Regions from separate parts of the Mesorhizobium sp. ArgA1 genome, predicted to be linked through region 3. Evidence: predicted binding sites of a transcription regulator. Region 3 holds the regulator's gene; each other region holds the start of a gene.
The links. The regulator PhoB, encoded in region 3, activates phosphate uptake and scavenging genes when phosphate is short. The targets are predictions, from matches to a motif close to TGTCATNNANCTGTCAT.
Positions count from the first base shown of each region.

Region 1: the regulator PhoB is predicted to act here: its motif matches at 5,993-6,009, upstream of ACWGTI_RS00840 (alpha-D-ribose 1-methylphosphonate 5-triphosphate diphosphatase).
Region 2: the regulator PhoB is predicted to act here: its motif matches at 4,580-4,596, upstream of ACWGTI_RS25530 (esterase-like activity of phytase family protein).

Region 1 is NZ_JBSKBQ010000001.1:182,756-192,886, forward strand. It holds gene ACWGTI_RS00820 (FAD-binding dehydrogenase) at 7-1,662, opposite strand; gene ACWGTI_RS00825 (aldehyde dehydrogenase family protein) at 1,711-3,423, opposite strand; gene ACWGTI_RS00830 (alanine racemase) at 3,445-4,617, opposite strand; gene ACWGTI_RS00835 (D-arabinono-1,4-lactone oxidase) at 4,614-5,903, opposite strand; gene ACWGTI_RS00840 (alpha-D-ribose 1-methylphosphonate 5-triphosphate diphosphatase) at 6,218-7,384, shown strand; gene uxuA (mannonate dehydratase) at 7,407-8,591, opposite strand; gene ACWGTI_RS00850 (SDR family NAD(P)-dependent oxidoreductase) at 8,674-9,459, shown strand; gene ACWGTI_RS00855 (amidohydrolase family protein) at 9,492-10,131, opposite strand, start outside.
Region 2 is NZ_JBSKBQ010000015.1:67,459-77,589, reverse strand. It holds gene ACWGTI_RS25545 (MFS transporter) at 1-586, shown strand, start outside; gene ACWGTI_RS25540 (MATE family efflux transporter) at 590-2,062, opposite strand; gene ACWGTI_RS25535 (L,D-transpeptidase) at 2,126-2,920, shown strand; gene ACWGTI_RS25530 (esterase-like activity of phytase family protein) at 2,997-4,478, opposite strand; gene ACWGTI_RS25525 (bestrophin-like domain) at 4,650-5,405, shown strand; gene ACWGTI_RS25520 (ferritin family protein) at 5,477-5,791, shown strand; gene ACWGTI_RS25515 (LacI family DNA-binding transcriptional regulator) at 5,877-6,902, opposite strand; gene ACWGTI_RS25510 (Gfo/Idh/MocA family protein) at 7,097-8,128, shown strand; gene ACWGTI_RS25505 (sugar phosphate isomerase/epimerase family protein) at 8,125-9,033, shown strand; gene ACWGTI_RS25500 (substrate-binding domain-containing protein) at 9,134-10,131, shown strand, end outside.
Region 3 is NZ_JBSKBQ010000001.1:1,315,054-1,325,184, reverse strand. It holds gene ACWGTI_RS06475 (PAS domain-containing protein) at 1-720, shown strand, start outside; gene ACWGTI_RS06470 (substrate-binding domain-containing protein) at 1,216-2,244, shown strand; gene pstC (phosphate ABC transporter permease subunit PstC) at 2,341-3,801, shown strand; gene pstA (phosphate ABC transporter permease PstA) at 3,798-5,114, shown strand; gene pstB (phosphate ABC transporter ATP-binding protein PstB) at 5,132-5,956, shown strand; gene phoU (phosphate signaling complex protein PhoU) at 5,998-6,702, shown strand; gene phoB (phosphate regulon transcriptional regulator PhoB) at 6,719-7,408, shown strand; gene ACWGTI_RS06440 (ROK family protein) at 7,409-8,650, opposite strand; gene xylF (D-xylose ABC transporter substrate-binding protein) at 8,921-9,961, shown strand; gene ACWGTI_RS06430 (sugar ABC transporter permease) at 10,104-10,131, shown strand, end outside.

The DNA.
Region 1 (10,131 bases), 1.1 Mb from region 3:
GCGGCGTCACCTACCCGCGGCGTGCCGACCTGCATTCCTGCCGGAAAAGATGCAGCTGCCGAGAAATGTCCCTTCCAGCGCGTTGTAACCGTGATAGCCGCCGCCACCGCCGCCGGCCACCTCGCCCGCCGCATAGAGCCCGGCAATGGGATCGCCATTGCCGTCCAGAACCTGCGAATTGAGGTTGGTGTGCAGGCCGCCCAGCGTCTTGCGCGTCAGGATGTTGAGGCGCACCGCAATCAGCGGCCCGTGCCTGGGGTCGAGTATCTTGTGCGGTTTGGTCACTCGAAAAATCTTGTCGCCGATGTAGTTGCGGGCGCCGCGGATGGCTGTGACCTGCGCGTCCTTGGTGTAGGCATGGTCGACCTCGCGGTCGCGCGCCACGATCTGCGCCTTCAACCGGTCGTAGTCGAGCAGGTTGTCGCCGGACAGCGCGTTCATGCCCGCCACCAGGTCGGCCAGATTTTCGCGGACGAGGAAGTCCTCGCCCTTGTCCAGAAACGCCGCCACCGATGGCGGCGCCTTGCCGCCGCGCCGGTTCTTCAGCACTGCCCGCCAATCCTTGGCCGTAAAGTCGAGGTTCTGCTCCGAGCCGGACAGCACGAACTCCTTCGAGGCGATCGTCTTCGTCAGCACGAACCAGGAATAGTCATGCCCGGTCGACAGGATGCGCTTCAGCGTGCCGAGCGAATCGAAGCTCGGGAAGAACGGCGCCTCCATGCGTTGTCCGAGCGCATCGAACCATAGCGGCGACGGCGCCGACAGGATGCGGATGCCGTGGTTCGGCCAGATCGGATTCCAGTTCTTGATCCCCTCGACATAGTGCCACATCCGGTCGGCGTTGATCACCGCGCCGCCGGCGTCCTGGGTGATCGCCACCATGCGGCCATCGACATGGTGCGGCACTCCGGCCACCATACGCTTCGGCGCCGGCCCCAGCCGCTCGACCGGCCAGACCTTGCGAACAAGCTCGTGATTGCCGCCTATGCCGCCGGAGGTGACGATCACGGCGCCGGCCGAGAGTTCGAAATCACCAACGACGGTGCGGTTCGACTGCTTGCCACGCTCGACGCTGGACGCCTCCAGGATTTCGCCAGCGACGCCGGTGACCGCGCCATTGGCCTTGATCAGCCGGCTGACCTGATGGCGGAATTTCAATGTTATCAGCCCCTTGGCGACGTGCTCGCGCACGCGCCTTTCGAACGGCGCGACCACGCCGGGACCAGTGCCCCATGTCAGGTGGAAGCGCGGCACCGAATTGCCATGGCCATTGGCCAGCGCGCCGCCGCGCTCGGCCCAGCCGACCACCGGCCACCAACGCATGCCCATGCCGTGCAGCCACGGCCGCATCTCACCGGCGGCGAAATCGACATAGGCTTCCGCCACTTTCCTTGGCCAATGATCCTCAGGCCGGTCGAACTGGGCCGAACCCAACCAGTCCTGCCAGGCGAGGTCGTGGCTGTCCTTGATGCGCAAGCGGCGCTGCTCGGGCGTGTCGACCAGAAACAGGCCGCCGAGCGACCAGAACGCCTGGCCGCCGAGAAAACCGCCGCCCTCCTGCTCGACGATGATCACGCGCTTGCCGGCATCGCCGAGTTCCGCGGCGGCGGCCAGACCGGCCAGCCCGCCGCCAACGATGATTGCATCCGCGTCGTCAGCCATGTCGCAACTCCTGTCTCGGCTTTCTGTCGTTGTCTTCGCCTGCTTGCGCTAGCCGCGCAGCGCGTTCCAGATGATACGCGGCAGTTTCAGAAGGCTCGGCCGGTAATTGAACTCGGTGATCAGACGGCCGACGACATCTGCCCTTTTGTGGGTCAGGAACCACGCCGGCTTCGGCATGATGCGGAACGGCGCTTCGAGCACGCTGCGTTCCGGCTTGTCGAACAAATAGGTGTTGTGGACGACGCCGATCCCGCTCTGCACGTCGTCGAGCGTGTGGCCGGGGAAAGCGCCCCAGGTCGGCCGCAGCAGCGCGAACAGAACGCCGCTCCAGGAATTGATGCCGATTCCGCCATAGCGCAATTCAGCAACGATCTCCTCGAAGCGCTGCCGCCCGATCTCGGCGATTGTCTTGGGATGGATGAGAATGTTGGCGGCGAGCGTGCCGTGCAGCTTTTCATTGGCGTAGGCGACTGCAGCGCGCAGGTAGGATTCGGCATTGCCCGCCGGCAGCCGCATGACGCTGAGCCCCGGCGCAAACACTTCGGCATTTTCGAAGTAGGCGTCAGTGCCCGGCCGGAACGACACCACCACGCAGGCCGGTCCGGCAGGGCGCTCGAATTTCTGCACGCCGTCGGCATGCGCCTCGAACGCGGTGAGGCGCTTGGTGGCGCCCGGGTAGTAAGCTGGCCGCGACGGGGCCCTCTGCATCACCTTTTCGAGTGCCGCCAGCAGCGCTTCGGATTTGTCCCAGTTCTCCGGCAGCACCAGCATCTGGCAGGCGATGCAGTTGAAGCCGGAATTGTTGAGCTTCTGGGTCGCGATCAGTTCGGCATGATAGGCGATATCTGCATTCGACCATGGGCCGGGAACCACGATGGTAGGCGCCACGCCGCCGAGTTCCGAGGTGATGCGCCTGCTGTTCCTCGGCGTGCCCGCCGCCTTGTTCTTGCGGCCCTCCTTGCCGGGACCCCAGACGATCACATCATGCGAGGTGGCGGCACCGGTGATGTGGATGTCGTCGACGAGATCGTGGTTGCACAGATAAGCGCCGACATCGGCACCGCCGCGCACAATGCGCAGCGCGCCGAACTCGATCAGCGGCCGCAGCGCCGGCTTGAGGAAATCGATGAGATAGTCGTTGACCGGGTTCATCTTGAGCAGAACGACTTGGTGTTCGACGAGCAGCTTGTGCAGGCAGTCGAGCGGCGCGATCGAGGCGACATTGCCGGCACCGAGCACGAGGCCGATCTTGCCCTTGCGGCTGGTGCGCGGCGCGTCATAAGCCGAGGCGGTGTTTGCGGCGAGGTTCGCCTTGGTCACGCCCGGCTGCATCCAGATCTCGGCCTTGAGGCCGGTGAACAGCACCTTGTCCCAAAGCGAATTCGGAACCACCGTCACCGCCACCTGTCCGCTGGGCAAGGTACGGACCGGCAACCTGTCGAGAAATTTCTTGCCCTCCATCAGGCTCAGCGTGTGGATGAACTGGTTGCAGCCATCCATCAGCGCCGCCGGACCGGCCAGCCATTCCTCGCCTTCCAGCGGCGAGCCGGTCGGGATGCCCTTCTTACGCGTCGCTGTCTTGACCCACGCTTCGGCGACCTCGCGGATGTGATCCTTGACCTGCCGCAGCAAGGCGATCCGCTCGCCATTCGAGGTCTGCGCCCAGTCATCCTTTTTGCAGTCGAGATCGGTGAGCGCCAGATCGAGTTCGGCTGCCCATTCAGGCTGCACGGGGTGGGTTTTGGCTGCCCTTGCGACCATCGTGTCCTCCTCCACTTCGATTTACGAAAACGGCAGTGCGGCCCATTGCTCGACGAATTTCCCGCCGGAATAGACCTGGATCGAACCGAACTGCTGTAGCACGAATTCGCTCTGCGTCGGACGCAGGAAGGCGTAGTCGTCGGGTCCGACATTGACGTCGTCGGGCAACGCCATGAATTGCTGATTGGTCGAAAAGCCGAACGTCTTGTCGGTCTTCATCCCGGCGGGATGGACGGGCTTGGCCATCCATTTGCCGCCATAGATAAAACAACCGCGCCGCGGCAACAGCCCTAGCTTCTGCAGCAGCCAGGAGCGCTCGTCGAGGCCCGGCAACCGGACATCGACCACCTTCAGGATCGGCGTCGCGATGAAAGCGGCAGGCTGCAATTGGCTGAGACTGGGCACGTCGAAATCGGTCGGCAGCATGAAAGCCGATCCGATGGACAATTCATTGGCGCCAACCCAGCTGTCATAGAGCAACGCGGTGCTGCTGCCGCCAAGATTAAGGATCCTGCGCTGGTCGGGCGCGAGGCAGCCGACATACTGGCGAAACAGGCTGACGGCCTTGGCGCGCGCTTTGGCCGGTCCGCCGAGCAGTTTGGGGATATGGCCGATATGCGCTTCATAGGCCATAACGCCTTCGCACTTCAGTCGTGGATATTTCGCCAGCGCGGCAACCGCCCGCGCCAACGCGTCGAGGTCGCTGATACCGCCGCGATGCAGGCCGACATCGACCTCGAAGCAGATACGAAGCTCGCGGTCGAGCTCCGTGGCAAGCGCGCCGTAGGCGGCAAGCCGCTCCTCCGTATCGATCAGCCAGACGATGCGCGACGTCGCCTCGCCAAGCCCGGCGAGCACTCCCTTGGTAAGGGAGTGTCTCGCGCCGGCAAGCGGCATCGGCTTGCCGAGCAGGAGATCGACATCGGGAAAGGCTTTCAGCATTTCGGCGCTGATCGGCAGATGGAACGTCATCAACCTCTCGGTCGAAAACGCCGCACGGATGTGTTCGATGAGCGGCAGGCAAGGCAGCGACTTGTCGACGAGGCGCAGATCGAGGCCCGTGGCGAACTTCGCCTTGATCGCAGCAATGTTGTGATCGAGCCGGTCGAGATCGAGCACCAGGCAAGGTTGAAAGATCCCGGCCGCCCTGAGCGCGCCAGACAGGTCGGCGAAGTAGGTGTCGGTCAGGCTCATGTCGCGACGCCAAGCAGCCTGGCCATGTAGGGGGACACGAAGCGGTTGTCGGGGTCCATCTCGCGACGCACCGCCATGGCATCGTTCCAGCGCGGATAGAGCGCGCTCAATTCCTTTGATGTCAGGCTGTGCATCTTGCCCCAATGCGGGCGGCCGCCGCGCTTCCTGAAGATCGGCTCGGCGGCGTTGAAGTACGCCATCGGATCGCGCTCGACGCCGTGATGGATGGCGATCGAACAGGTCGGGCGCTTGTAGAAGGGGCTCAGCCAGATGTTGTCAGGCGCGACGACGCGAACCTCTATCGGGAAATAGACGTCCGGAAACCGCGTCTCGAGCAGCGTAATGAGTTCGCCGAGTGCACCAGCCCCTTCCTCGAACGGCAGGTGGTACTCCATCTCGTTGAACTTGACGTTGCGCTCCGAGGTGAAGACCTTCAGCCAGTCCTCGACATAGTCCTCTGCCGGCACTTTCGCGAAAGCGGAGCCGATGAGACGGCGGCGCAGCCACGGGAACCAGCTGAGATAGTCGCGCAGCTTCCTGAGCGTGGTAACGGCATCGTCGTCCTCCGTCGGCGGACGCACGGTTGCCGGCGCCTCGGTGATGTCGCTGGCGATCAGCAGCGCCTGGCCGGAAAACGGCACGTAGTAGAACTCGGCCGAGCGATGCGCCGTCATCGTGCGCTCAAATTGCGACAGCACATCGGCAATCGGCGCCGTCCAGCGGCGATGCCGCATCCGGTAACTCGCCATGTTGCGGATCGTCACTTCGGTGACGGCGCCGAAAGCGCCGAGCGAGGCGCCCATGGCTTCGATCATGTCGGGGCTTTTGGCGCGGTCGAACTCCTTCACAGCGCCGCGCCCATCGACGATCAGCATCGCCTCGAGCTGGGTGTGATACGCGCCGAGCGTGATGCCCGAACCATGCGTGGCGGTGCCGAGCGCCCCACCGAACGCCTGCTTGTCGATGTCACCCATATTCGGCAGCGCCTGGCCGACTCCATGCAGAAGTTTTGCCAGCGCGCCGATCTTGGTACCGGCGCCGACCCGCGCGGTCAGCTTGGCCGGATCGTGCGACTTCAGACCCTCGAAGCGATCGAGCGACAGGATTGTGCCGTCATTCCTGACCAGCGGCGTGAAGGAATGCCCGGTTCCGACAAAGCGAACCGGCCCGGGTGAATTGCGAATAGCAACGCTTAGCTCATCGAGAGTCTGCGGTTCGGCAAAAGCCTGCGGCCTGGCCGTGACATAACCCGACCAATTGCTCCACTGGCTGATAGCCTCTCCCACGATCGCCTCCCTGGAACGGCCGACTTGACCGGTCTTGATCGCTGCACGAAATAATATGATACATAGTCAGCTTTTTGGATATGATACATTGTCAGCTTTCTGTCAAGCTGGCAATCGAACGGTACGCTGCCCTGAGCCGGCTTGAGAAGAAAAACGGCCGTGAACTTTCATGAACCGTGACTTTTCGCGTCAATCACAAGGCCCGTCACCGATTGTCATTTTTCGGGGGCAAGCAGCTGTTATGGGACGGCTGTCCCCTGGTCTTGTCGACCGAAAACCCGTCCTGCATCGCCTGTCCCCTGAAGAGAAATCGTATGTGGCTAAGTGAATTCGAAATTGTCCTGCGCGACCGCATCGTCCCGAGCGGCGCCATCCGCATCGAAAACGGCCGGATTGCCGAGATCCGTAACGAGCCGGTCGAAAATGCCGACATCTCAGGCGGCGGCCGCCTGCTTCTGCCCGGCTTCATCGACATGCATGGCGATATGGTCGAGAAGGAAGTCGAGCCGCGCCTCGGCGTGCATGTGCCGATGCAGATCGGCATTGCCGAACTCGACAAGAAGCTGGCTTCGTGTGGCATCACCACGGCCTATGCCGCGCTCTCCTTCATCGGTGCCAGCATCACCAGCGGCGTGCAGCGGTCGGAAGACCATACCTCGGCGACCATCGACACAATTGCCGGGATGAAGGACCATCTGCTGGTCGACCACCGCATCCATGCCCGCTTCGAAGTCACCTTCACCCCGGCGGTTCCCATGCTGCAGAAGCTGATGGATGCCGGCAGGCTGGATCTGATCTCGCTGATGGACCACACGCCTGGACAAGGGCAGTATCGTGATGTCGAGCTCTACATCGCCCGCATCGCCAAGGAGCGCGGCATGTCGGTTGCCCAGGCGTCCGAGGTCGTCGGTCACCGCATCGCCGGCCGCGAAGGCCAGGGCGATGTGCTCAACGCTTTGCAGGACCTGTCGGCGCGTGCGCAGGCAAATGGCGTCGCGCTTGCCTCGCATGACGACGACACGCTGGAGAAGGTGGAACTGGTTCATGGCCTCGGCGCTAAGCTCAGCGAATTCCCGGTGACCCTGGAAGCGGCGCAGGAAGCCCGAAGGCTCGCAATGCATACCGTGATGGGAGCGCCCAATGCGTTGCGCGGCCAGTCCTATTCCGGCAATCTGTCGGCGCGGCAGGCTTATGAGGCTGGACTGCTCGACATGCTGGCCAGCGACTATCATCCGGCCTCGATCCTGCCGGCCATGCTTGGCCTGGCTGAGCTGCGCAACGGCGGCTTGGTGACGGCGGCGGCGCTGACCAGCGCCAACCCGGCGACGGCACTAGGCCTAACCGACCGTGGCGCCATCGAGCCTGGACTTCTCGCCGATCTCGTCATCGCCGATCGCCACCCGGTCGCGCGGGTGCGGGCGACATTCCGAGCCGGCCGCATGATCTACAGCGACGGCACACTGAACCGGCGCTGGCATTGAAACGCAGGCCGCTTGGCGCTTCTCAAGCCAGCCCGAACGTCTCCACGGCGCGCATGATGCCGCGCAGTTCGGCGAGGCCTTTCAGGCGGCCGATCAGCGAGTAGCCGGGGTTGATCCTCGTCTTGCCGATGTCGTCGGCGAGCAGATGGCCATGGTCCGGCCGCATCGGGATTTGCCAGTCGGCGCGGCCCTCTCTGTGGCGGCGCGCCTCTTCCTGCATCAACGCAAGGATGACATGCGCCATATCGGTGCCGCCCTCGAGATGCTCGGCCTCGTAGAACGAGCCGTCCTTCTCGATGGTGATGTTGCGCAGATGGGCGAAATGGATGCGATCGGCGAATTCCTTGACCATGGCGACAATGTTGTTGTCGGCGCGCGTGCCGTAGGAGCCGGTGCAGAACGTCAGGCCATTGGCCTGGCTGTCGACGGCATTGAGAATGAAACGCGCATCCTCGGCGGTCGAAACGACGCGCGGCAGGCCATAAAGCGAGAACGGCGGGTCGTCGGGATGGATGCACATGCGCACCCCCTCCTCTTCCGCCACAGGAATGATTTCGCGCAGGAACCAGGCGAGGTTGTCGCGCAGCTCCTTCGGTCCGATCCCCTCATAGTCCGCCAGGGCCTGGCGAAAACTCTCGCGATCATATTTGCGCTCTGTCGCCGGCAGGCCGGCGATCAGATTGCGCTCGATCTGGTCGATCTTCTCGGCCGGCAATTCCTTCAGCCGCGCTTCCGCCTGCGCAATACGTGCCGGCGTATAGCTTGCCGCACCGTTCTTGCGCTTCAACACGAACAGATCGTAGGCGGCGAAATCGATCGCATCGAAACGCAAGGCATACCCCGTCGTCGGCAGGCGGTAGGCAAGATCGGTGCGGGTCCAGTCGACCACCGGCATGAAGTTATAGCAGACCGTGGCGATGCCGGCCTTGGCCAGCGCGCGGATCGAGTCGCGGTAGTAGCCGGCGTAGCGCTCGCGTTCCGGCGCACCGATCTTGATCGAATTGTGGACCGGGATGCTCTCGACCACCGACCAGGTCAGTCCGGCTTCCTCGATGATGCGCTTGCGCTCCAGCACTTCGGCTTCAGGCCACGCCCGGCCGTCATAGATATGGTGCAGCGCCGAGACCACGCCGCTGGCGCCCGCCTGCTTGACATGATCGAGCGTCACCGGGTCGTCGGGTCCGTACCAGCGCCAGCATTGTTCCATTTTCGGCTTTCCTTCTGCGAGAGGTTGGCAACTTATTGTTGGACCGCGACGGGAGTCGATAGAAAATGGGGAGTTTTCGAAAATGACGGATTTCGACGGCAAGGTGGCCCTGGTGACGGGGACGACCGGCATTGGCCTGGCGACCGCCAGACGCCTTGCGGCCGGTGGTGCCGCAATCATCGCCTGCGGCATCGACCGCACCGCCAATGCGGCGATGAAAGCGCAGCTGGAAAGGGCTGGAGCAGCAGCGCTGGTCATCGACACCGACGTCTCCGTCTCCGACCAGGTGCGCGACGCGGTGGCGGCCGGCGTCACAAAGTTCGGCGGCCTCGACGTCATCGTCAATTCGGCCGCGGTCCATCCCTATGGCACCGCGACGACGACCGACTGGGAAACCTGGAACCGGGCAATGACGGTCAATGTCGGTTCGATCTATCTGACCGCCCATTTCGGCATTCCGGAAATGATCAAGCGCGGCGGCGGCGCCATCGTCAACGTCGCCTCGGTGCAGGGCTTTGCCTGCCAGCAGAACGTCGCCGCCTATGCCACGACCAAGGGCGCTATCCACACACTGACGCGCTCGTTGGCGCTCGACTATGCGGCGGCCGGCATCCGGGTGAATTCGGTCAGCCCGGGCTCGATCCGCACGCCGATCCTGGAGAAGGCCGCGCGTGGCGAGAGTGGCAGCGATGCCGATGTCGAAGAGGCCTACAAACGGTTCGGCGCGGCGCATCCGCTCGGCCGCATCGGCGAACCGGAGGAAGTGGCGGAACTCATCGCCTTCCTGTGTTCGGCGAAAGCCGGTTTCTGCACCGGCGCCGACTACAGGATCGATGGCGGCCTGACCGCAGGCATCGGTGTTAAGTAGTCCACCGACGAGCGACAGCCACGGACGGAAAACTACAGCCTCCACATCCGCCTGGCGTTACCCGACAGCAGCTTCGCCCGATCGCCGGCGCTTGCGCCGGCGATCAGCGCATGCGTCGCAGCCACCCAGGTCGCCAGGCCGCCGCCCAGAGTGCACACCGGCCAGTCGCTTCCCCACACGACCCGGTCCCAGCCGAAACTGCCGATCGTGTGCTCGACATAGGGGCGCAAGGTTTCGACGGTCCACGAACCTGCGTCGGCGTAAGCGACCACGCCCGAGATCTTGGCCGTCACGTTGGGGCGCCGCGCGATCTCGGCCATGTGCTCGCGCCAGGGATGTTCGCCATTGCCCTTTATGTCGGGCACGCCACAATGGTCGAGCACGAACTGGACATCGGGCGCGAAGTCGGCAAGCGCGATGGCGCGCGGAATCTGGTGCGGCAGAACCACGAAATCGAAGGTGAGCCCAGTGCCGGCAAGCCGCTTGATGTTGTCTCGAAACAGCCCACTGTCCGAAAGCTCGTCCGGCATGACATGCAGCACGCGGCGAAATCCCTTGACGAACGGATTGGCCTGCTGGCGCTCGAGATAGTCGGCAAAGCCGCCCTCCTCCGGCCGGCAGGACGCGATCGCGCCGCTGAGCAGGCTTCCCTTCTCCAGCGACTGCGCCCTG
Region 2 (10,131 bases), on a different contig from region 3:
GCTGCGGCCGCGGCTGTCGGTGCCGGCCGACATCCGCGCCGCTTTCGTGGCGCCAGCGGTGACCGGCTTCGGCGCCATGGCGCTGGTCGGCTTCTATGCAGCACTGGCGCCGAGCATCCTGGCGCAGCAGCTGCATGTGGCCAACCATGCCGAGGCCGGCGGGCTGTTCTTCGAACTGTCGATCGTTGCGGCCGCGACCATTCTGGGCACGACCTGGCTGCTCAGCCGCACCGGCATGCTGGCGGCGCTGGCGCTGATGATCCCGGCTGTGGCGCTGGTGGTCGCGGCGCAGATCTTTGCCTCGATGTCGCTGATGATCGCCGCGACGGCCCTGTGCGGCGTGGTGGGCGCGCTCGGCTATCGCGGCGGCCTGCAGGTTGTGAGCCAGATCGCACCGGCGGATCGCCGCGCCGAAGTGGTGTCGGCTTTCTTCATCTGCTGCTTCTGCGGCAACGCGCTGCCGGTGATCGGCATCGGCCTGCTGTCGAGCTGGACCAGTGCCGCGACTGCAAGCCTGGCCTTCGCAGGCATGATCACGATCTTCTCGGTAATCGCTTTGGTGTTCGGCGCCAAATATGCGCGCTGAACCTTACCCGTTCGGCGTCTCCGGCGCCATGTTGGCGCGCTGGCGCGGGATGCCGAGGCCGGTGTCAGGCGGCTCACCGGCTGCCGGCCGATCCTCGATCATGTGCATGGTGCGCCAGCGGCCGAAACGATAGTAGGCGGCGGCCAGCAGCAGCGAGGTGATCGATCCCGCCGGAAAACTCCACCACAGCGCTTCCGCGCCGATATAGCTCCTGAAGAAATAGGCAAAGCCGGTGCGCACGACGAGCACCGAAATCACCAGGATGATCAGCGGCGGCATCACCGCACCTGTGGCGCGCACGGTGGCGAACAGCACGATGGTGATGCCGAACAGGATGAATGACCAGGACGCTATCCTGTTGATATGGGCGGCGATGTCGATCGCGGTGCTGTCACCACTCAGGAAAAGGCTCAGCACGGGCCGGTCGAAGAAGAACAGCAGCGCCACCAGCGCGCCGGTGAGCACGAGGTTGAAGCCGACGCCGGAAGCGGCGATGCGGCCGATCCTGTCCCAGCGCCCGGCGCCGACATTCTGCGCCGCCATGGAGGAGACCGCGGCGCCGATCGCCAGCGCCGGCATCTGGATATAGGTCCACATCTGCGCGGCGATGCCGTAGGCGGCGGCGACCTGCGAGCCGTAGGTATTCACGATGCCCATCACCGTGAGCGCCGCCGCGGAAATCACGATCATCTGCAAGCCCATCGGCACGCCCTTGAAGACGACGATCCTGAGCAGGGTCGGGTCCGGGCGCAGTAGAGCGAGGTCGGCGCCGGCGATTCTGAGCGGATGCTTTCGCGCATACAGCACGACGAGGATGGCGATCACGCTCACCGTCTGGCCGACCAGCGTCGAGGTGGCGGAGCCGGCTATGCCGAGTTCGGGGAAGGGGCCGATGCCGCGGATCAGCAGCGGGTTCAGCACGATGTCGAGCACGACCGCCAGCGCCATGAAAAAGAACGGCGTGCGTGAATCGCCCGCACCGCGCAGCACCGTCATGACGAAGGACAGGAGGTTCATCATCGGCACAGCGACGAAGATGATGCGCAGATAGGAGCGCGCCAGCGGCAGCGCGTCGGGTGGCGTGCCAAGGGTGTTGAGGATGGCGTCGACCCAGATCCAGCCGCAGACGGCGAAGACCACCGAGACGAGGAAGAAGAAGGTGGCGCTGGTGCCGACGATGCGCCGCGCCTCGGGCAGGTCGCGGGCGCCGACCGATTGCGCCACCAGGATGGTCGCCGCCATGCCGATGCCGAACACCGTGCCGAGGATCAGGAACAGCACCAGATTGGCGTTGGACGTCGCGGTCAGCGCGGATTCGCCGAGAAAGCGGCCGACCCAGACGGCGTTGATCGAACCGTTGAGCGATTGCAGTACGTTGGAGCCGAGCACCGGCAGCGCGAACAAAAGCAGGGTGCGCGGGATGGGGCCGCTGGTCAGGTCGACGGTGCGCCGGCGCGCGGGCATTCTTTCGTCCATGGGCTGCTCGGCGAAGGTTCATCTCAAAGTCCGCCCGGCAATGATTGCCAAATCGGGGGGATCATGTCCGACAATCCGCTTTTTTCCGAGCGCCTGAACCGGCGCGCGTTTCTCGGGGCATCCGCCTTGGGTGCCGCTTCCGTGGCGCTTTCGGCCTGCACAACCACGGACGTGGCGCCGCCGCCGGTGGCAGCGCCGCCGCCGCCGAGCGAATCGGCTTTCGGCGCTGCCGAAAGCATGTACGCGGCACGCGTCGACGAGGGCTATCAACTGCCGGCGATCCCGATATCCAAGCTCGATCCCAAGTTCGTGCGCCAGATCGTGACCGACCCGACCGGCGAAAAGCCGGGCACCATCATCGTCGATACGTCGGAACATTTCCTCTATCTGGTGCGCGATGGCGGCAAGGCGATCCGCTACGGCGTCAGCCTCGGCAAGGCCGGTTTCGGCTGGACCGGCAGCGCCGTGGTCCAGGCGCGCAAGAAGTGGCCGGTGTGGACGCCGCCGCCGGAAATGATTCAGCGCCGGCCGGAACTGGCGAAATACAAGGACGGCATGCCGCCGGGACCGCAGAGCCCGCTCGGCGCCCGTGCGCTCTATCTGTTCCGCGACGGCAAGGACACGATGTACCGGCTGCACGGCACGCCGGAATGGGATTCCATCGGCAAGAACGCGTCGTCGGGCTGCGTGCGCTTCATGAACCAGGACATCATCGACCTCTACAGCCGGGTCAACGGTGTAACCCAGGTTTATGTGCGCCCGAACCTGTCGCCGGCCGGCAAGATCATGGCCGTGTCGAGCCGGACCGCCGAGCCGATCGATGCCGGCGTGCCGAGGGATGCCGAGATTTTGAAATAGGGCGCCAGCGGTATCGCTGATCGCCGACAAAAAGGCGGACGCGCCGGGCGCGTCCGCTTTTTTCTGTTGTATGCGACTACTTCTTGGCGAGGCCGGGAAGCGTGACCTGATAGACCAGGAACATGGTGTCGACATCGGCGCCGTCTTCGGCCTTGTAGGGCGCGCCGACCTGGAAGCCGTCCTGGGCGAGGAAGTCGTTGTCATTGCCGACGAACAGGAAATAGTCGTCGGGCAGCGCCGGATCGAGCACGCTGACCACCGACATCGCCTCCCACTTCTCCGAGAGGTTGTTCTTGTCGTTCGGCTTGCCGTCATGCAGGCCGAAGCGGCTGAGTTCCTTGTTGTCGTTGATGTCGATGAACGGCGTCAGCTTGGCCGGGGTCACCGAGGGGTCGAGCACGCCCTTCGGCGCCAGCGGCTTGTCGGCGGCATCGAAGGCGCCACCGGCAATGTCGGTCGCGGCCGACACGTCGACAACGAAGATCTGGCGGACAAGCGAAGTGTCGCCCTTCACGCCCTGGCCGTTGCCGCTATCGCGCGTCAGCATCAGGAAGGTCTTGTCGGACAGCGCCACGATCTCGCTCTGCGCGGCGATCTTGGTCTTGCCCTTGTCGTCCTTGAACACCGGCAGCGGCACGACATATTCATGCGCCAGCTTGAGATGGGCCGGGTCTGTCGCGTCATAGACCAAAGCGCGGGTGTTCTGGCGCGTGGCGCCGGAATCGCCGCCGTCCTGGCGGGGTGCGGACTGCAGCACCGCAATCAGCGACTTGCCGTCCGGGGTCAGCGCCATGCCCTCGAGGCCCTGGTTGTTCTGGCGGCCGGTCTCGGGATCCTTCGGATCGGGCTCTGCGGCACCGGGACCCGGATTGTCGGAGGCGAAGTTCGGCGTGCCCTTGCGCATCGGCACCAGGGCCGCCGGCGGCTGCGTCGCCGACATCAGGTGGCCGTCGGCCGAGAAGCGATAGATGTTGGGACCATATTCGTCGGAGATGAACATTGTGCCGTCGGGCAGCCGCGCGATCGCCTCATTGTCGAGCGCCAGCTTGCCGTTGGCCTCGGGCAGCATCGGCATGTCGCCGCTGGCGGCGCGCACGCCATTGAGCGGGTCTAGGCCGGTGGCGTCGGCTCCCTTGTCGTCGGTCAGAAGCAGGGAATCGGAGAGCGTCGCCTTGACGCCGGTCTGTTCCTGGCCGGCGGCGGGTGTCGCGCCCAGCGCGGTCGGCGTAAGCTCGATGGTGATGGTGTTGAGGCGCGGCCGGTAGTCGGTGGTGCCGACGACATTGTAGCCGCGATCCGGCAGCAGCCAGAGCGAACCCTTGTAGCCATTGGCGTCATGCGTCCAGCTTGCGGCGTCGATCGACATGCCGGAACCGGAGCCGAAGGTCTCGCCGAACTTGTCCTTCAGGTCGGCCGGGAGGCGGCCGACGCCGACCAGGCCCTTGTTGACGAAGCTGACGCCGCCAACGGTGGCGGTGCTGTCGGCAAGGGCAGGGGTCAAAGCGGTAAACAGCGCCAATGCGGCGCCGAGCGACAACGTTCGGTGCGAGATTTTCATGGAGATCCTCTTTGTGACAAGCCTTCGAGCGGCCGAGACTGCAAAGGGCTCTGCGTCGCATCGACGATCTCGCCCTCCCGCAAGCGGTCTAGGACGTGAACATGATACTTGCGTGACAAGTGCGTTCTGCCGGCCATTGGCATTCGTTGCTTGCCGTGCAGAAATGGCTGCATGCACGAAACACTCGTCGCGTTGGCTGTTTTCCTCTGCCTGACGGCGGCGCCGCTGGTCAGCATGGCTGTCTATGGCAAATTGCCCGCGCATCACCGCGAGGACGACACCAACAATGTGGTACGGCTGGCCGCCAACCTGTTCGTCGTCATGACCTCGCTGGTGCTTGGTCTGATGATCAACTCGGCCAAGAACACTTTCGAGTCGATCGACCGCAACGTGCACACATATGCGACGGAGTTGATCCTTCTCGACCGGTCGCTTCGACAATATGGGCCTGAGACTGCCGAGGTCCGTCAGCCACTGGTCGCTTATGTGCAAAGACAGACCAACAACTGGACAGAAGCCAACGAAACACCCCTCGTCGCCAACCGGCTGTCTGAACGTCTGTTGACCGAGATCAGCACACGATTGACCGCTCTGCAGCCTGCTGACGCAGCGCATGTTTCCGTGCAGGAGGACTCCCACCAGCATCTGCAGAAGGTGGTGGAACTGCGCTGGGCTTTGATTGAGCAATCGGAGGGTACCATCCCGCGGCCGCTGATCGTTATGCTCGTTGCCTGGCTGGTGCTGATCTTCGCCAGTTTCGGTTTCAGGGCGCCGCGGAATGCCATCACCATAGAGACGTTCGTGGTGTCGGCAGCGCTGATTGCCAGCGCTCTCTACCTCATCCTCGACATGGATATACCGTTCTCCGGTCCGATCCAGATCTCTTCTGCGCCTCTGCAGAGGACTTTGATTGAATTGCAGCAGTAAGCGGAACTTGCGGCGCTCCAGTGCATTCATGGGTACGGCCAGATTTGCCGGTCCGTTTGAGGGAGGGCGACATGGGCTTCGATCAGTATCACGAGCCGCCGGAAGAGCTGACGCAGAAGGTGCGGACCTTCGCCCGCATGATCACCTCGCTGATCGAAGAGGCGGAAGCGATCGGCTGGTACGAACAGCGCATGTCGGTCGAGAAGGACCCGCAGGCCAAGGCGATCATGAAGAATGCGCAAGGCGAGGAGTTCAAGCATTTCGGCATGGATCTCGAATTCCTGCTGCGCCAGAAGAAGGAGTGGCGGGCGGAGCTGAAGGAAATCCTGTTCACGACCGGCGACATCGTCAAGGCCGGCGAGCGGGGCGAGAAGAAGGTGGACTGAGGCCGACCGGCCTAGAGCAATTCCAGGAAAAGTGTGAAACGGTTTTCCGTCCGGAATTGCCTAAAAATAAGGATAGAGCGGCGGATCAGTCGCTGTCGCGCGCGATCAGCTCCAGCGGCCAGACTTCGCGGATGATGCGCGGACCTTCGGGGCCGGCAAAGGCCGGGATCGAGGCCAGCAGCATTTCGGCCAGCCGCCTTCCCATCGGCTCCAGCGCCGGGCGGAAGGCGGTCAGCGCCGGCGAGAAATAGCGGCAGAGCGGCGTGTCGACGATGACGGTCACCGCAATGTCGTGGCCGGGTCGGATGCCCATCTCGGCCAGTGCCTTGCAGCCGCCGAGCGCCATGGCGTCATTGTTGAAGATGATGGCCGTCGGCCGGTCCTTTGCCAGCATCACGCGCGGCGTCACCTGGTAGCCGCCGGCCTCGTTGATGAAGCCGTCGGCGATCAGCGCCGGATCGACCTCGATGCCGTGCCGCTTCAGCGCCTTGCGGTAGCCGTCGACGAACAGATAGCCGAAATTCAGATTGAGCGACGGGCGGATGGCGGCGATGCGGCGGTGGCCGCGCGCCACCAGCCGGTCGACGGCGTCGCTGCCGGCCTTTTCGAAATCGAGGTCGAGCGAGGGATAGGCCTTGCCGCCGGTGCGGCTGCGGCCGAGCGTGGCGAAGGGGAAGCCGGCCTCGAGCAGATAGTCAATGCGTTCATCCTCACGCCGCGTCCAGGCCAGCACCACGGCATCGGCCCGGCGGGTCTCGACGACACGGCGCAGGCGCTCCTGCTGATAATCGCCAGGCGCGCCCATGACCACGGTGAGGTCAAGCCCGCTTTCGGCCAGCCGGCCCTGCAGCCCGATCAGGAATGGGATGAAGAACGGTTCGCCATATTGCTGGTCGCCCGGATGCGGCTGCAGCATGAAGGCGATCGAATGGGTGGCGCCTTGCCGCAGACTGCGGCCGGACTGGTTCGGTGAATAGTTCAGCTGCTTGGCGGCGGCGAGCACGCGCTGGCGGGTGTCGGCATTGACGTCGGCGCGACCATTCAGCGCCCGCGACACGGTGCCGATCGAAATGTTCAGGTGACGCGCAAGGTCGTGGATGCTGGACGCCAAGGACTGTTCTCCCCCTTGCCTTGGCTAGCACCGGCTGCCGCTCAGGCCAAGGGTTCGGGATGATTTTTGCTGGCAGCTGATTGACATTCTACGCCATCGGGTGTGTTCTCGTAAACGTTTACGGAAAAACGTTTACGGTGATGCCGTGGATGCCGTGACATTCGGTCTGGAGGACCGGACGGGAGGAATGCCGGATGATGAATGCCGTCCTCGTCGGCTGTGGTGCGATGAGCAAGGCCTGGCTCGATGCCGCAAGGCAAATCGACGGGCTTGCGATTGTCGGCCTGGTCGACCTCGACGCCGAACGGGCAAAGGCCAGGGCGCGCGAATATGGGCTGGATGGCGTCGTGATCGGCACCAGCCTCGAGCAGGTGCTCGGCCAGACCAGGCCGGACGCGGTGTTCGATGTCGTCGTTCCCGCCGCCCGCCGTGACGTCGCCTTCGCTGCCTTCGCCCACAACTGTCATTTGCTCACTGAAAAGCCGCTGGCCGACACGCCGGAAAATGCCCGCGCCATCGTCGAGGCGGCGCGCGGGGCAGGGCGCGTTCATGCCGTGGTGCAGAACCGGCGCTACGTCGCCAATGTCCGGCGCATAAGACGGTTTCTGGACTCGGGCGCCATCGGCAAGCCGACCAGCATCCATGCCGATTTCTTCGTTGCGCCGCATTTCGGCGGCTTTCGCGAGGAGATGGCGCATGTGCTTCTGCTCGACATGGCGATCCATACTTTCGACGCTGCGCGCTACATGGTCGGCGGAGAGCCGGCCGGCGTCTATTGCCAGGAATGGGAGCCCGCCAATTCCTGGTACCGGCAGGGTTCGTCGGCGAGCGCCGTCTTCGATCTCGGCGGCGGCAAGGTGTTCACCTATGCTGGCTCTTGGTGCGCCGACGGTTTCCGCACCAGCTGGGAAGGCAGCTGGCGCATCGTTGCCGAGCGCGGCAGCCTCATTTGGGATGGCAACGATACGCTGAAGGCGGAAATGGTGGTGCTGGGTCGAGACGGCCTGTTTGCCAAAACCCAGCCGATCGACGTGCTGCCGCTCGATTCCGCCGACCGCGTTGGCGGCCATCTCGGCATCATCCGGGATTTCATGCAGGCCATCGAAACCGGGACCGAGCCGGAAACGCGCGGCGCCGACAACATCAAAAGCCTGGCCATGGTTTTCGGCGCCATCGAAAGCGCCGAGACCGGACGCCGTGTGGCAATCGCACAGGACGCATCATGACGGCGAATCCGCTCCTCGACATCCGCATCGGCACCATGGTGCGGGCCAATCTCGACGATCCCGCGGCCTACATCAGGCAGATCCTGCCGTTGGGCTTCGAGAGCATCCAGCCCTTCTTCTGGCAGACGCTGGGTGGCAAGGATTTGCCGCAGCTGGCAGGTGAGATTCGCGAGGCGATCGGCGATGCCGATGTCGCCGTGTCCTCGATCGGCGTGTTCGGCAATCCGCTGGAGGATGGTGAGGTCGATCGCGGCGTGCTCGCCGCCTGGGAAACTGTCATCGACAATGCGCATCTGTTCGGAGCTTCGATGGTCACTGGCTTCACCGGCCGCCTGCGCGGCAGGAAGCTGACCGACAGCCTGCCGCGCTTTCGCGAGGTGTGGGGACCGCTCGCCAGGCACGCGGCCGACAAGGGCGTGCGCATCGCCTTCGAGAATTGCGCCATGAACGGCAACTGGGAAAGCGGTGACTGGAACATCGCCCACAATCCGGATGCCTGGGAGCTGATGTTCAACGAATTGCCCGACGAGAATCTGGGGCTGGAATGGGAGCCCTGTCATCAGCTCGTCTATCTCATCGATCCTGTCCCGCAGATCCGCAAATGGGCGCCGAAAATCTTCCATGTTCACGGCAAGGACGCGACGGTGCGCTGGGACGTCATCCGCGAGCACGGCGTGTTCGGCCGGCTGCCCTTCGTGCAGATGCGTACGCCCGGTTTCGGCGACAGCGACTGGACGCGGGTGATCAGCGAGTTGCGGCTGGCCGGATACAAGGGCGCCATCGACATCGAAGGCTGGCACGACCCAGTCTATCGCGGCGATCTCGAAATCACCGGTCAGGTGCGTGCGCTGGAGTATCTCAAGCAATGCCGCGGAGGAGCGGCCTATTTGCCGAACCCGGCGTGACGGCGGCCGGCGGGAGGAGCCGGCCTGAACAGATTGCGGCGCACTGCCGAAGCGAATGTCGAAAACCCTCGGCTTCCGAGGACAAAAGGGAGGAACGTGCATGAGCATCGCAACGAGAAAAACACTTCTGCGCTCGACCGTCGTGGCCGCCGCCACCGCGCTCTGCGCCGCCATCTCCACTCTGCCGGCGCGGGCGCTTGACGCCCAGTGGTGCAAGGATGTCCATATCCGCTTCTTCGTCGGCGGCGCCGAGGGCGACGCCTTCGGCACCATCGTCTACAATGGCGCCAAGCAGGCGGCGGCCGATCTCGGGCCGAAGGTCGACTACATCTTCTCCGCCTGGAACATCGAAATGATGGTGCAGCAGCTGCGCGAGGCGGTCGCCGTCAAGCCCAACGGCATCGCCATGATGGGCCATCCGGGCGACGCCGCCATCATGCCGCTGGCCGAACAGGCGCACAAGGACGGCATCAAGATGATGTATCAGAACGTGCCCCTGCCGACGGTCGTCGCGGCGTTCGGCGGCGGCTATGTCGGCGCCCAGCAAGAGCAGCAGGGCCGTGCGCTCGGCGTCGAGGCGTTCAAGCTCGCCAAGCTGAAGGCCGGCGACAAGGCGATCATGATCGGGCCGTTCGACAATGAGAGCCGCGGCGCGCGCGAGCGCGGAACGGTCGCGGCGCTGAAGGAGGCAGGCGTCGAGGTGGTTCAAATCAGTTCGCAGACCGAATGGGCGGCGGATCCCAATCTCGCGATACCGGTGATCACGGCTGCTCTTTTGAACAATCCCGACGTGAAGGTGGTCGGTTACCCCGGCGGCCAGATGCTCGGCAATGTGCCGACATACATGCAGGCAGCAGGGCGCAAGCCCGGCGACATCTTCAATTTCGGCTTCGACACCAGTCCGCAGATCGTCGATGCCTTCAAAGGCGGCTGGGTGCAACTGACGGCCGACCAGCAGCCGTTCCTGCAGGGCTATCTGCCGATCCTCAGCCTCTGCCAACAAGTGGTGCTGGGGCTGGCGCCGATGAATGTCGACACCGGCGCCGGTTTCGTCACGCCCGACAATTACGAGATCGTCGCCGAGCTCGCCAAGCAGGC
Region 3 (10,131 bases):
GCAGGGCTGGCCGACACGCCGATCATCATGCTGACCTCGGTCGACCAGTCGCTCGCCAACACCGGTTACCGCGACCTCGGCATCGACGCGCAGCTGATCAAGCCGGCGCGCTCCTCGGTGCTGCTGGAGACGCTGGTCGCGACCATTCAGCGCCATCGCCACGGCACGACAGATGGCCGTGAGGAACAAGCAGCAAGCGGCAGCTCCGGCCAGGCGATGGTGCAGCCGGTGCCGACGCCGCCGGCACGGGCCGCATCCGAGCGGGCGCAGTTGCATCCGCCGCCGGTGCGCGCCCGCGCCCGGGCGGTCGGCAACGAGCGCGGGCTCGACATCCTCGTTGCCGAGGACAATGAGGTGAACCAGATGGTGTTCACCCAGATCCTCGGTGAAACCGGCTATAGCTTCGAGATCGTCGGCAATGGCCGCAAGGCGCTCGACGCGTTTGGCCGCCTCAATCCGCGCATGATCCTGATGGACGTCTCGATGCCGGAGATGAACGGGCTCGAAGCCACCGCCGCGATTCGCCGGCTGGAGGAGGAGAGCGGCACGCATATCCCGATCGTCGGCGTCACCGCGCATGCCTTGAAGGGCGATCGCGAACGCTGCCTGGAAGCCGGCATGGATGACTATCTGCCCAAGCCGATCAGCCCGAAGGCGTTGCTCGAAAAGGTCGAACGCTGGGTCGGCATCGCGAGCGAAGCCCAACGAGACGCCGGCTAGCTGATATCGGCGCCGGGATTCGGCGGCGCCGCGACGTTCAGGGATATGGTGCGATCGCACCATATCAAAGCTTGCGCCCAGTCGGGAAAATGGCGGCAACGAAACCGCTCATTCAGTTACGGGCGGGAGCAAGCGACCGCCGACAAAGAAACAGCGTCGAAATCTACCCCAACGGACCTGTTTTTGGCGATGGCTCGGCCAAGATACGCTCTGGCCATGGGCAACGCGCTCCCGTCCGGTTTTTCTTTCTCGGCATCGCAGCCTGCGATCTGCCGGGACAAATGCCGGCGCAAAATCCCGCAAGCTTATGATTCCAGCGGCAAACTGCGGCTCTCGGGAAGAGGCCGGCCGGCTGCAGCCTTCGGTGCGTCCATCCGGCGTTACCGGGCTGACACGAAACTGTCATGCGACTGTAATAATCGAAGGCTATTGGCCTCAGCGGGCGCCGGCTGAAGAGGGCGCCGAGAGACCATATTCCGAACAGGAGCAGGCCACATGAAGAAATTCCTCGTTACGGCGTCGGCCGTGGCGCTTGCGCTCGCCGCATCGTCGGGTGTCGCCGCCGCGCGCGACCAGATCCAGGTCGCCGGTTCGTCGACCGTGCTACCCTACGCCAAGATCGTCGCCGAGCAGTTCGGCGAAACCTTCACCAACTTCAAGACCCCGGTGGTCGAGTCCGGCGGCAGCGGCGCCGGCATCAAGGAATTCTGCAAGGGCGTCGGCGAAGACACCATCGACATCGCCAACTCCTCGCGTCCGATCAAGAAGGACGAACTGAAGTCCTGCGCCGACGCCGGCGTCAAGGAAGTCCAGGAAGTCCGCATCGGCTATGACGGCATCGTCTTCGCCACCGACATCAAGGGCCCGGATTGGGCGCTGGTTCCGGCCGACATCTACAAGGCGCTCGCCGCCAAGCTGGTCGTTGACGGTAAGCTCGTCGACAATCCGAACACCAAGTGGAGCCAGGTCAACCCGAAGCTGCCCGACTGGGATATCGCCGCCTACATCCCAGGTGAAAAGCACGGCACCCGCGAAGTGTTCGAGACCAAGCTGCTCGACGCCGGCTGCGACAAGGACGCCCTGAAGGCCACCGGCATCGCCGACGACAAGGAAATCGGCAAGACCTGTATCGCCATCCGCAAGGACGGCAAGGCTGTCGACATCGACGGCGACTACACCGAGACGCTCGCCCGCATCGACTCCAACAAGACCGGCGTCGGCGTGTTCGGCCTCGCCTTCTACGAGAACAATGCCGACAAGCTGAAGGTCGCCACCGTGAAAGGCATCGTGCCTTCGACCGAGACGATCGCCGACGGCACCTACCCGGTGTCGCGCCCGCTGTTCTTCTACGTCAAGAAGGCGCATCTCGGCGTCGTCCCCGGCCTCAAGGAATATGTCGAGTTCTTCCTTGACGACCAGATGATCGGCCCGGAAAGCCCGCTCGCGCAGTACGGCCTGGTTTCGGCTCCCGACGCCGAGCGTCAGAGCCAGCGCGACGCCTTCGCCGCCGGAAAGACCATGTAATCGACTGACCGGATCGGGGCGCGGACCAAATCCGCGCCCTGATTTCGCCGCTTGCCGCAACGGCGGCGGCGATCTGAACTTTCCCAGGGGTGGGTGATGTCGTCCTTGCTCGTACTCGCCATAGTCGTTGTCATCGGCGTGGTCGCCTTCGTGATCGGCCGCCAGCGCGCCGCGGCGCACGATACCGGCAAGGTAAAGCCGCATTCGCGCGCCCACTATCACGGCTGGTGGGCCTTTCTGCTCGCCGTCCTGCCTGCCGTCCTGCTGCTCGCCGTCTGGGACATCGGCTCGTCCTTTTATCTTGACCGGCACATCCACGCCGCCCTGCCCGAGCGCACTGTCGACTCCAAGGTCGCCAGCGAAGCGCTCGACGTCAGCTTGGTGAAGAGCCTCGCCAAGGGCCTGCGCCGGCTCGATGCCGCCACGCCGCTTCCCGCCACCTTCACTGAATTGCAGCCGCTGCTCATCGCCAAGGGCGTGGCGCTGGCCAGCGATACGCAGGATTACATGATCCCGATCGCCGCCGATGCGAACACGGTCCAGGACAGGCTCGGCCTGTTCGGCGCCGTCGTCACCTTGGCCTTGTCTGTCGCAGGCGCCTTCTATGCGCTGCGGCAGATCGCGCCGCGCGCCAGGGCGCGCAACAATGTCGAGAGGCTGATGCTGTGGGGGCTGCTCGCGGCGTCGACCATCGCCATCCTGACCACGGTCGGCATCGTGCTGTCGATGCTGTTCCAGACCATCACCTTCTTCGAAAGCGTGTCGCCGATGAGCTTCTTCTTCGGCACCGTGTGGGATCCGCGTTTCGCCGCCGCCGGCTCCGGCGGCAGCCAGGGCCAGTTCGGCCTGATCCCGCTGCTCGCCGGCACGCTCTACATCGCCGCCGTCGCCCTGGTGGTGGCCGTGCCGGTCGGGCTGATGTCGGCGGTCTACATGTCCGAATATGCCTCGCGCAGCGTACGTTCGGTGGTCAAGCCGGCGCTGGAACTGCTGGCCGGCATCCCGACCATCGTCTACGGCATCTTCGCCGTGGTCACGCTCGGACCGTTCCTGCGCGACCTGTCGGCGGCACTCACCGGCGGTTCGCCCTTCATCCAGGGCCAGAGCATCTTCACCGCCGGCCTGGTGATGGGCGTGATGCTGATCCCGGTCGTGTCCTCGCTGTCCGACGACATCATCACCGCGGTGCCGCGCGCCATGCGTGACGGCTCGCTCGGCCTCGGCGCGACGCGCTCCGAGACGATCAAGCGGGTGATCCTGCCGGCCGCACTTCCCGGCATCGTCGGCGCCATCCTGTTGACGGCGTCGCGCGCCATCGGCGAGACGATGATTGTCGTGCTGGCGGCCGGCGTTGCCGCCAATCTCACCGCCAATCCATTCGAGGCGATGACGACCATCACCGTCAAGATCGTCAACCAGCTGACCGGCGACCTCGAGTTCAACTCGCCGCAGACGCTGGTCGCCTTCGCGCTCGGCCTGACGCTGTTCGCGTTGACGCTGGTGATGAACATCGTCGCCCTCTACATCGTGCGCAAGTACCGGGAGCAGTACGAATGACCGACATTCCCCTGGACACGATGGCGGGTGCGGTTGCGCGTCCGCGCCGCGACATCGGGCTGAAGGCGCGCTATGCCGCCGAACGCCGGTTCCGCATCTACGGTATGATTGCGATCTCGGTCGGCCTGGCCTTCCTGGCCATCATGCTGATCACCATCGTCTCGAAAGGCTACACGGCCTTCTGGCAGACGACGGTGACGCTGCCGATCACTTTTGACGAGAAGGTCATTGACCCGTCGAACAAGCGCGCCACCGATCCGAGCGTGCTGATCAAGGCGAACTATCCCAAGCTTGCCGACAGCGCGCTGGTCGCCAAGCTCGGCATCGATCCGGCCAACAAGCCGATGATGCTGAAGCTCAAGGGCTTCCTGTCGGAAGGCGCCCGCGTCCAGCTGCGCGACATCGTCATGGCCGATCCGTCAGTGATCGGCACGACGCGCGACGTCAATATACTGGCGGCGGCCAATCTCGACTCGGCCTTCAAGGGCCAGATCGATCTCGGCGTCGAGGAGGCGCGCCGCAAGGTCTCCGACCAGCAGATCGAGTGGATGAACAAGCTCAAGACCGACGGCGCGATGGCCGAACATTTCAACACCGGCCTTTTCACCTATGGCGCCTCCAGCCGGCCTGAGACGTCGGGCATGGGCGTGGCCATCATCGGCTCGTTCTACATGATGGTGATCGTGCTTCTCCTGGCGCTGCCGATCGGCGTCGCCGCATCGATCTATCTCGAGGAATTTGCCAAGAAGAACCGCTTTACCGACCTGATCGAAGTCAACATCAACAATCTGGCGGCGGTGCCATCGATCGTCTTCGGCCTGCTTGGCCTCGCGGTGTTCATCAACTTCCTCGGCATGCCGCGCTCGGCCGCCTTCGTCGGCGGCCTGGTGCTCACCCTGATGACGCTGCCGACCATCATCATCGCGACGCGCGCCGCCCTTGCAGCGGTGCCGCCGTCGATCCGCTCGGCAGCGCTTGGCCTTGGCGCCTCGAAGATGCAGATGGTGTTCCAGCACATACTGCCGCTTGCCGCCCCCGGCATCCTGACCGGCACCATCATCGGCCTGGCGCGTGCGCTCGGCGAAACAGCGCCGCTGCTTCTGATCGGCATGGTCGCCTTCGTCGCCGACTATCCGAAGACGCCTTTCGATCCGGCGACCGCGCTGCCGGTGCAGATCTACATGTGGGCAAACGAGGCCGAACGCGCCTTTGTCGAGCGCATGTCCGGCGCCATCATCATCCTGCTCGTCTTCCTCATGGCCATGAACATCACCGCGATCGTGCTTCGGCGCCGGTTCGAGCGGCGCTGGTAGAAAAAAGGCAATTTGGTATGAACATCATGACCGAACAGTCCCTTGAAAACGCAGTGGGCGACAAAATGAACGCCAAGTCGAACGAAGTCATCAAGATGCGCGGCGACAAGGTCGGCGTGTTCTACGGCGAGAAGCAGGCGCTGTTCGACGTCAACCTCGACGTCCGACAGAACCAGGTGACGGCGCTGATCGGCCCGTCCGGCTGCGGCAAGTCGACCTTCCTGCGCTGCCTCAACCGCATGAACGACACCATCGATTCGGCGCGGGTGACCGGCAAGATCACGCTGGACGAAGACGACATCTACGACAAGAGCATCGACGTCGTCGAACTGCGCGCCCGTGTCGGCATGGTGTTCCAGAAGCCCAATCCGTTCCCGAAGTCGATCTACGAAAACGTCGCCTACGGTCCGCGCATCCATGGGCTGGCCAAGCGCAAGTCCGACATGGACCAGATCGTCGAATCCAGCCTGAAGAAGGCGGCGATCTGGAACGAGGTCAAGGACCGCCTGCAGGAGCCCGGCACCGGCCTGTCCGGCGGTCAGCAGCAGCGTCTGTGCATCGCGCGCGCCATCGCCGTGTCGCCGGAAGTGATCCTGATGGACGAGCCCTGCTCGGCGCTCGACCCGATCGCCACCGCCCGCGTCGAGGAGTTGATCGACGAACTGCGCCAGAACTACACGATCGTCATCGTCACGCACTCGATGCAGCAGGCGGCGCGCGTGTCGCAGCGCACGGCGATGTTCCATCTCGGCTACCTGGTCGAGGAGGGCGCCACCGACAAGATGTTCACCAACCCCGACGACAAGCGCACCCAGGACTACATTACCGGCCGCTTCGGCTGAGCCGTCCAGCGGTTGAATTTTCAGGCACGAGGACCAGGATCATGGGTGAACATACCGTCGCATCCTTCGATGAAGAACTGGGGCAGATCAGCAAGCTGATCCGCGACATGGGCGATCTGGCCGGCTCGATGGTGAGCGGCTCGACCAAGGCGCTGCTCACTTCGGACAATGCGCTGGCGCAGCGCGTCGTTTCCGACGACGCCATCATGGACGCGCGCCAGCGCGAACTCGACGACCGCGCCATCACGCTGATCGCCAAACGCCAGCCGATGGCCAACGATCTGCGCGCCGTGGTCGGCTCGATCCGCATGGCCGGAGACCTCGAACGCATCGGCGATCTCGCCAAGAACATCGCCAAGCGTGTCGGCACCGTCGGCTTGAGCGTCACGCCGCGCGACCTGTCGCATTCCATCGATGCGATGGCGCAGCTGGTGCTGATCCAGGTGCAGGGGGTTGTCGAGGAATATGCTGCGGCAGACGCGGCAGCGCTGGCGAAGCTCAGGAATGACGACGAGCGCATCGACGTCAAATACACCTCGGTGTTCCGCGAGCTTTTGACCTACATGATGGAAGACCCACGCAACATCACGGCCTGCACGCATCTCCTGTTCTGCGCCAAGAACCTGGAGCGCATCGGCGATCATGTCACCAACATTGCCGAAAATGCGTATTATGTGCTGACCGGCCAGCAATTGCCCGCCAATCGCCCGAAGCAGGACGAAACGGCGATGGCCACATCGCCCTGATAAAGGTGAACTGCTGATGATTGCGCCACGCATCATGGTCGTGGAGGATGAGGAGCCGCTGGGCGTGCTGCTCCGCTACAACCTCGAATCCGAAGGCTACCAGGTCGAGGTGGTGACACGCGGCGACGAGGCCGAAATCCGGCTGCAGGAAAACGTGCCGGATCTCTTGGTGCTCGACTGGATGGTGCCGGCGGTGTCGGGCATCGAGCTCTGCCGCCGGCTCAGGATGCGGCCAGAGACCGAGCGGCTGCCGATCATCATGCTGACCGCGCGCGGCGAAGAGAGCGACCGCGTGCGCGGCCTGTCCACCGGCGCCGACGACTATCTGGTCAAGCCGTTCTCGACGCCGGAGTTCATGGCGCGGGTGAAGGCGCTGCTGCGCCGCGCCAAGCCCGAAGTTCTGTCCAGCGTGCTCAAGGTCGGCGACATCGTGCTCGACCGCGAGTCGCACCGCGTCTACCGCAAGAAGAGCGAGATACGGCTGGGGCCGACCGAGTTCCGGCTGCTCGAATTCATGATGCGCCACCCCGGCCGGGTGTTCTCGCGCAGCCAGTTGCTCGACAATGTCTGGGGCGAGACGATCTATATCGACGAGCGCACGGTCGACGTGCATGTCGGGCGCCTGCGCAAAGCTGTCAACAATGGCCGCATGCCGGATGTGATCCGCACCATCCGTGGCGCGGGGTATGCGATCAGGGAAGACTGATCAGGCAACGCTCTTTCCAGCGCCCGCTCGCGCCTGCACGCCCGGCGCGAAAATCTCCTGGTCGACAAAGGTCAGCGCGCGCATGGCGCAGCCTTCGCGGATCAGCGGCAATTCGTTCGGCTCGGTGTCGAAAGAGATCGATTTCGAGTGCTGGCCGCCGGCGGTCTGGGCGATCGCCCCGCGCAGCGCCGGCTCGATCAGGTCGAAGGCGGCGGCGCTGACGCCGACCATCGCGACCGGTGCCGGATCGATCAGCGCGAACAGGCTGCCGAGGCCGAAGCCGAGCGCCTCGCCGGCCTTGCGGTAGGCTTCGCGCTCGGGGCCATCGGTCTCGCGGGCACGTGCAGCCAACGCCCGCATGTCGGCGTCGCCGACATCGACCGGTTCGGCATCCTCGCTCATCATTTTGGCGCTGCGCCAGATGGCGTAGTTGCCGGCATAAGCCTCGACGCAGCCGCGCCGCCCGCAGCGGCACAGCGCGCCGCCGGGCCGATGGATCATGTGGCCGAACTCGCCGCCCGACGAATGGGTGCCGGTGAACAGCTCGCCCTTCAGCACCAGCCCCATGCCGATGCCGTGCGAGAGCAGGATGGCGATGAAATCATCGCGATAGCGCTCAGGCTGGCGCCATTGCAGCGCCACCGCCATCATGTTGCAATCATTTTCCATGGTGGCCTGTATGCCGAATTCCGCTTCCAGTATGTCGGCGAATGCAATGTCTGTCAGCGGCGTGATCGGCGACCACAGCATGGCGCGCGCCTGCGAATCGGTGATGCCCTGGATGCCCATGGCGATGCGGGCGATGCTCTGGACATCGAGGTCGGGGTCCTCGAGCCGCCGCCGCACGATTGCCGTGCATTCGCCGATCAGCTCGTCGCGCGGCATGGTCAACGTATCCAGCCGGCGCTGCTCCTCGGCGACCACCTGGCCGGCATAGTCGATGACAGTGACGGAAAGGAAATTAAGCGACAGCACCACGGTCATCACCGCCGCCGCTTCCGGATTGAGGCCCAGGCCGACTTGCGGCCGGCCGCGTTTCAGCGCGCCGGTCTCGCCTGGCTTGCTCTCGGCCAGGATGCCTTCCGCAATCAGGTCGGACGAGATTGCCGATATGGTCGAATGGCTGAGGCCAGTGGTCGCCGCGATCTCGGTGCGCGACGGCTGGCCGGCCCGGCGCACGGCCGAAATCACCATCGCACGGTTGCGACGGCGCAGATCGTCGTGGCGGATTCCAACCGACATCTTTTTTGTTTCCTCCCGGTCCTCCTCCCGCCTCATGATAGTGAGGGCGGTCGGTGACACCAGCAAATATTGGCAGAAGCAGGCCGCGCTGTCATTGTTTATTGCGAGTCCCGAAAAAATTCACTGAGGCCATCAGATTCCATCAGAATCGATGTTGACAGGGTCTCGCCGTTGGACCAGTATTTTTTCGAGGCTCGAAAAAATAGAGCCTCTGTGTGCCGGCCTTCGGGCCAGTTTTGTCGCGCCGCGCGCGGCGCAGGGAGGATTATCATGAACAGATTTGCAGCCGCCATGCTGGCGGGTGTCGCCATGTCGCTGACGCTGGTGTCGGTCGCGCAGGCGAAGGACAAGGTCATCGGCGTGTCGTGGTCGAACTTCCAGGAAGAGCGCTGGAAGACCGACGAAGCGGCGATGAAGGCGGCGATCGAGGCGGCCGGCGACAAGTACATTTCCGCCGACGCGCAGTCCAATCCCGGCAAGCAGTTGACCGACGTCGAAAGCCTGATCTCGCAGGGCGCCAACTCGCTGATCATCCTGGCGCAGGACGCCTCGGCCATCGGCCCGGCGGTGCAGAAGGCGCTGGATGAAGGCATCCCGGTCGTCGGCTATGATCGCCTGATCGAGAACAAGGACGTCTTCTACCTGACCTTCGACAACAAGGAAGTCGGCCGCATGCAGGCCCGCGAAGTGTTCAAGGCGAAGCCTGAAGGCAACTACGTCTTCATCAAGGGGTCGGGTTCCGACCCGAATGCCGATTTCCTGTTCTCGGGCTCGATGGAAGTGCTCAAGGAAGCCATCGATTCCGGCAAGGTCAAGAATGTCGGCGAGGCCTACACGGATGGCTGGCTGCCGGCCAACGCCCAGAAGAACATGGAACAGTTCCTGACCGCCAACGACAACAAGGTCGATGCCGTGGTCGCGGCCAATGACGGTACCGCCGGCGGCGTCGTCGCCGCGCTGACGGCGCAGGGCCTGGCCGGAACCGTCCCGGTCTCGGGCCAGGACGGCGACCATGCCGCGCTGAACCGCATCGCGCTCGGCACGCAGACCGTGTCGGTGTGGAAGGATGCGCGCGAACTCGGCAAGAACGCCGCCGAGATCGCCTCGCAGCTCGCCGACGGCAAGAAGACCGGCGACATTGCCGGAGCCAAGGACTTCACCACGCCTGGCGGCAACACCGTCAAGTCGCTGTTCCTGACCCCGGTTGCCATCACCAAGGACAACCTCAACGTCGTCATCGACGCCGGCTGGATCAAGAAGGACGAAGTCTGCGCGGGTGTCGCCGCCGGCAGCGTCGCTGCCTGCAACTGATCTGCCGACTTCAAGTAGAGTAACGCCGCGGCTGACAGGCCGCGGCGTTTTTTCAAGGCAATTTGTGTTTCCGCCGCGGGCGGCTAACTTCTAGGCTGTGGTCCGGCATCCGCGTCAGACGGCAAGCCGCTGGGAGGACATCATGACCGACACGACCTCGACTTCGCAGG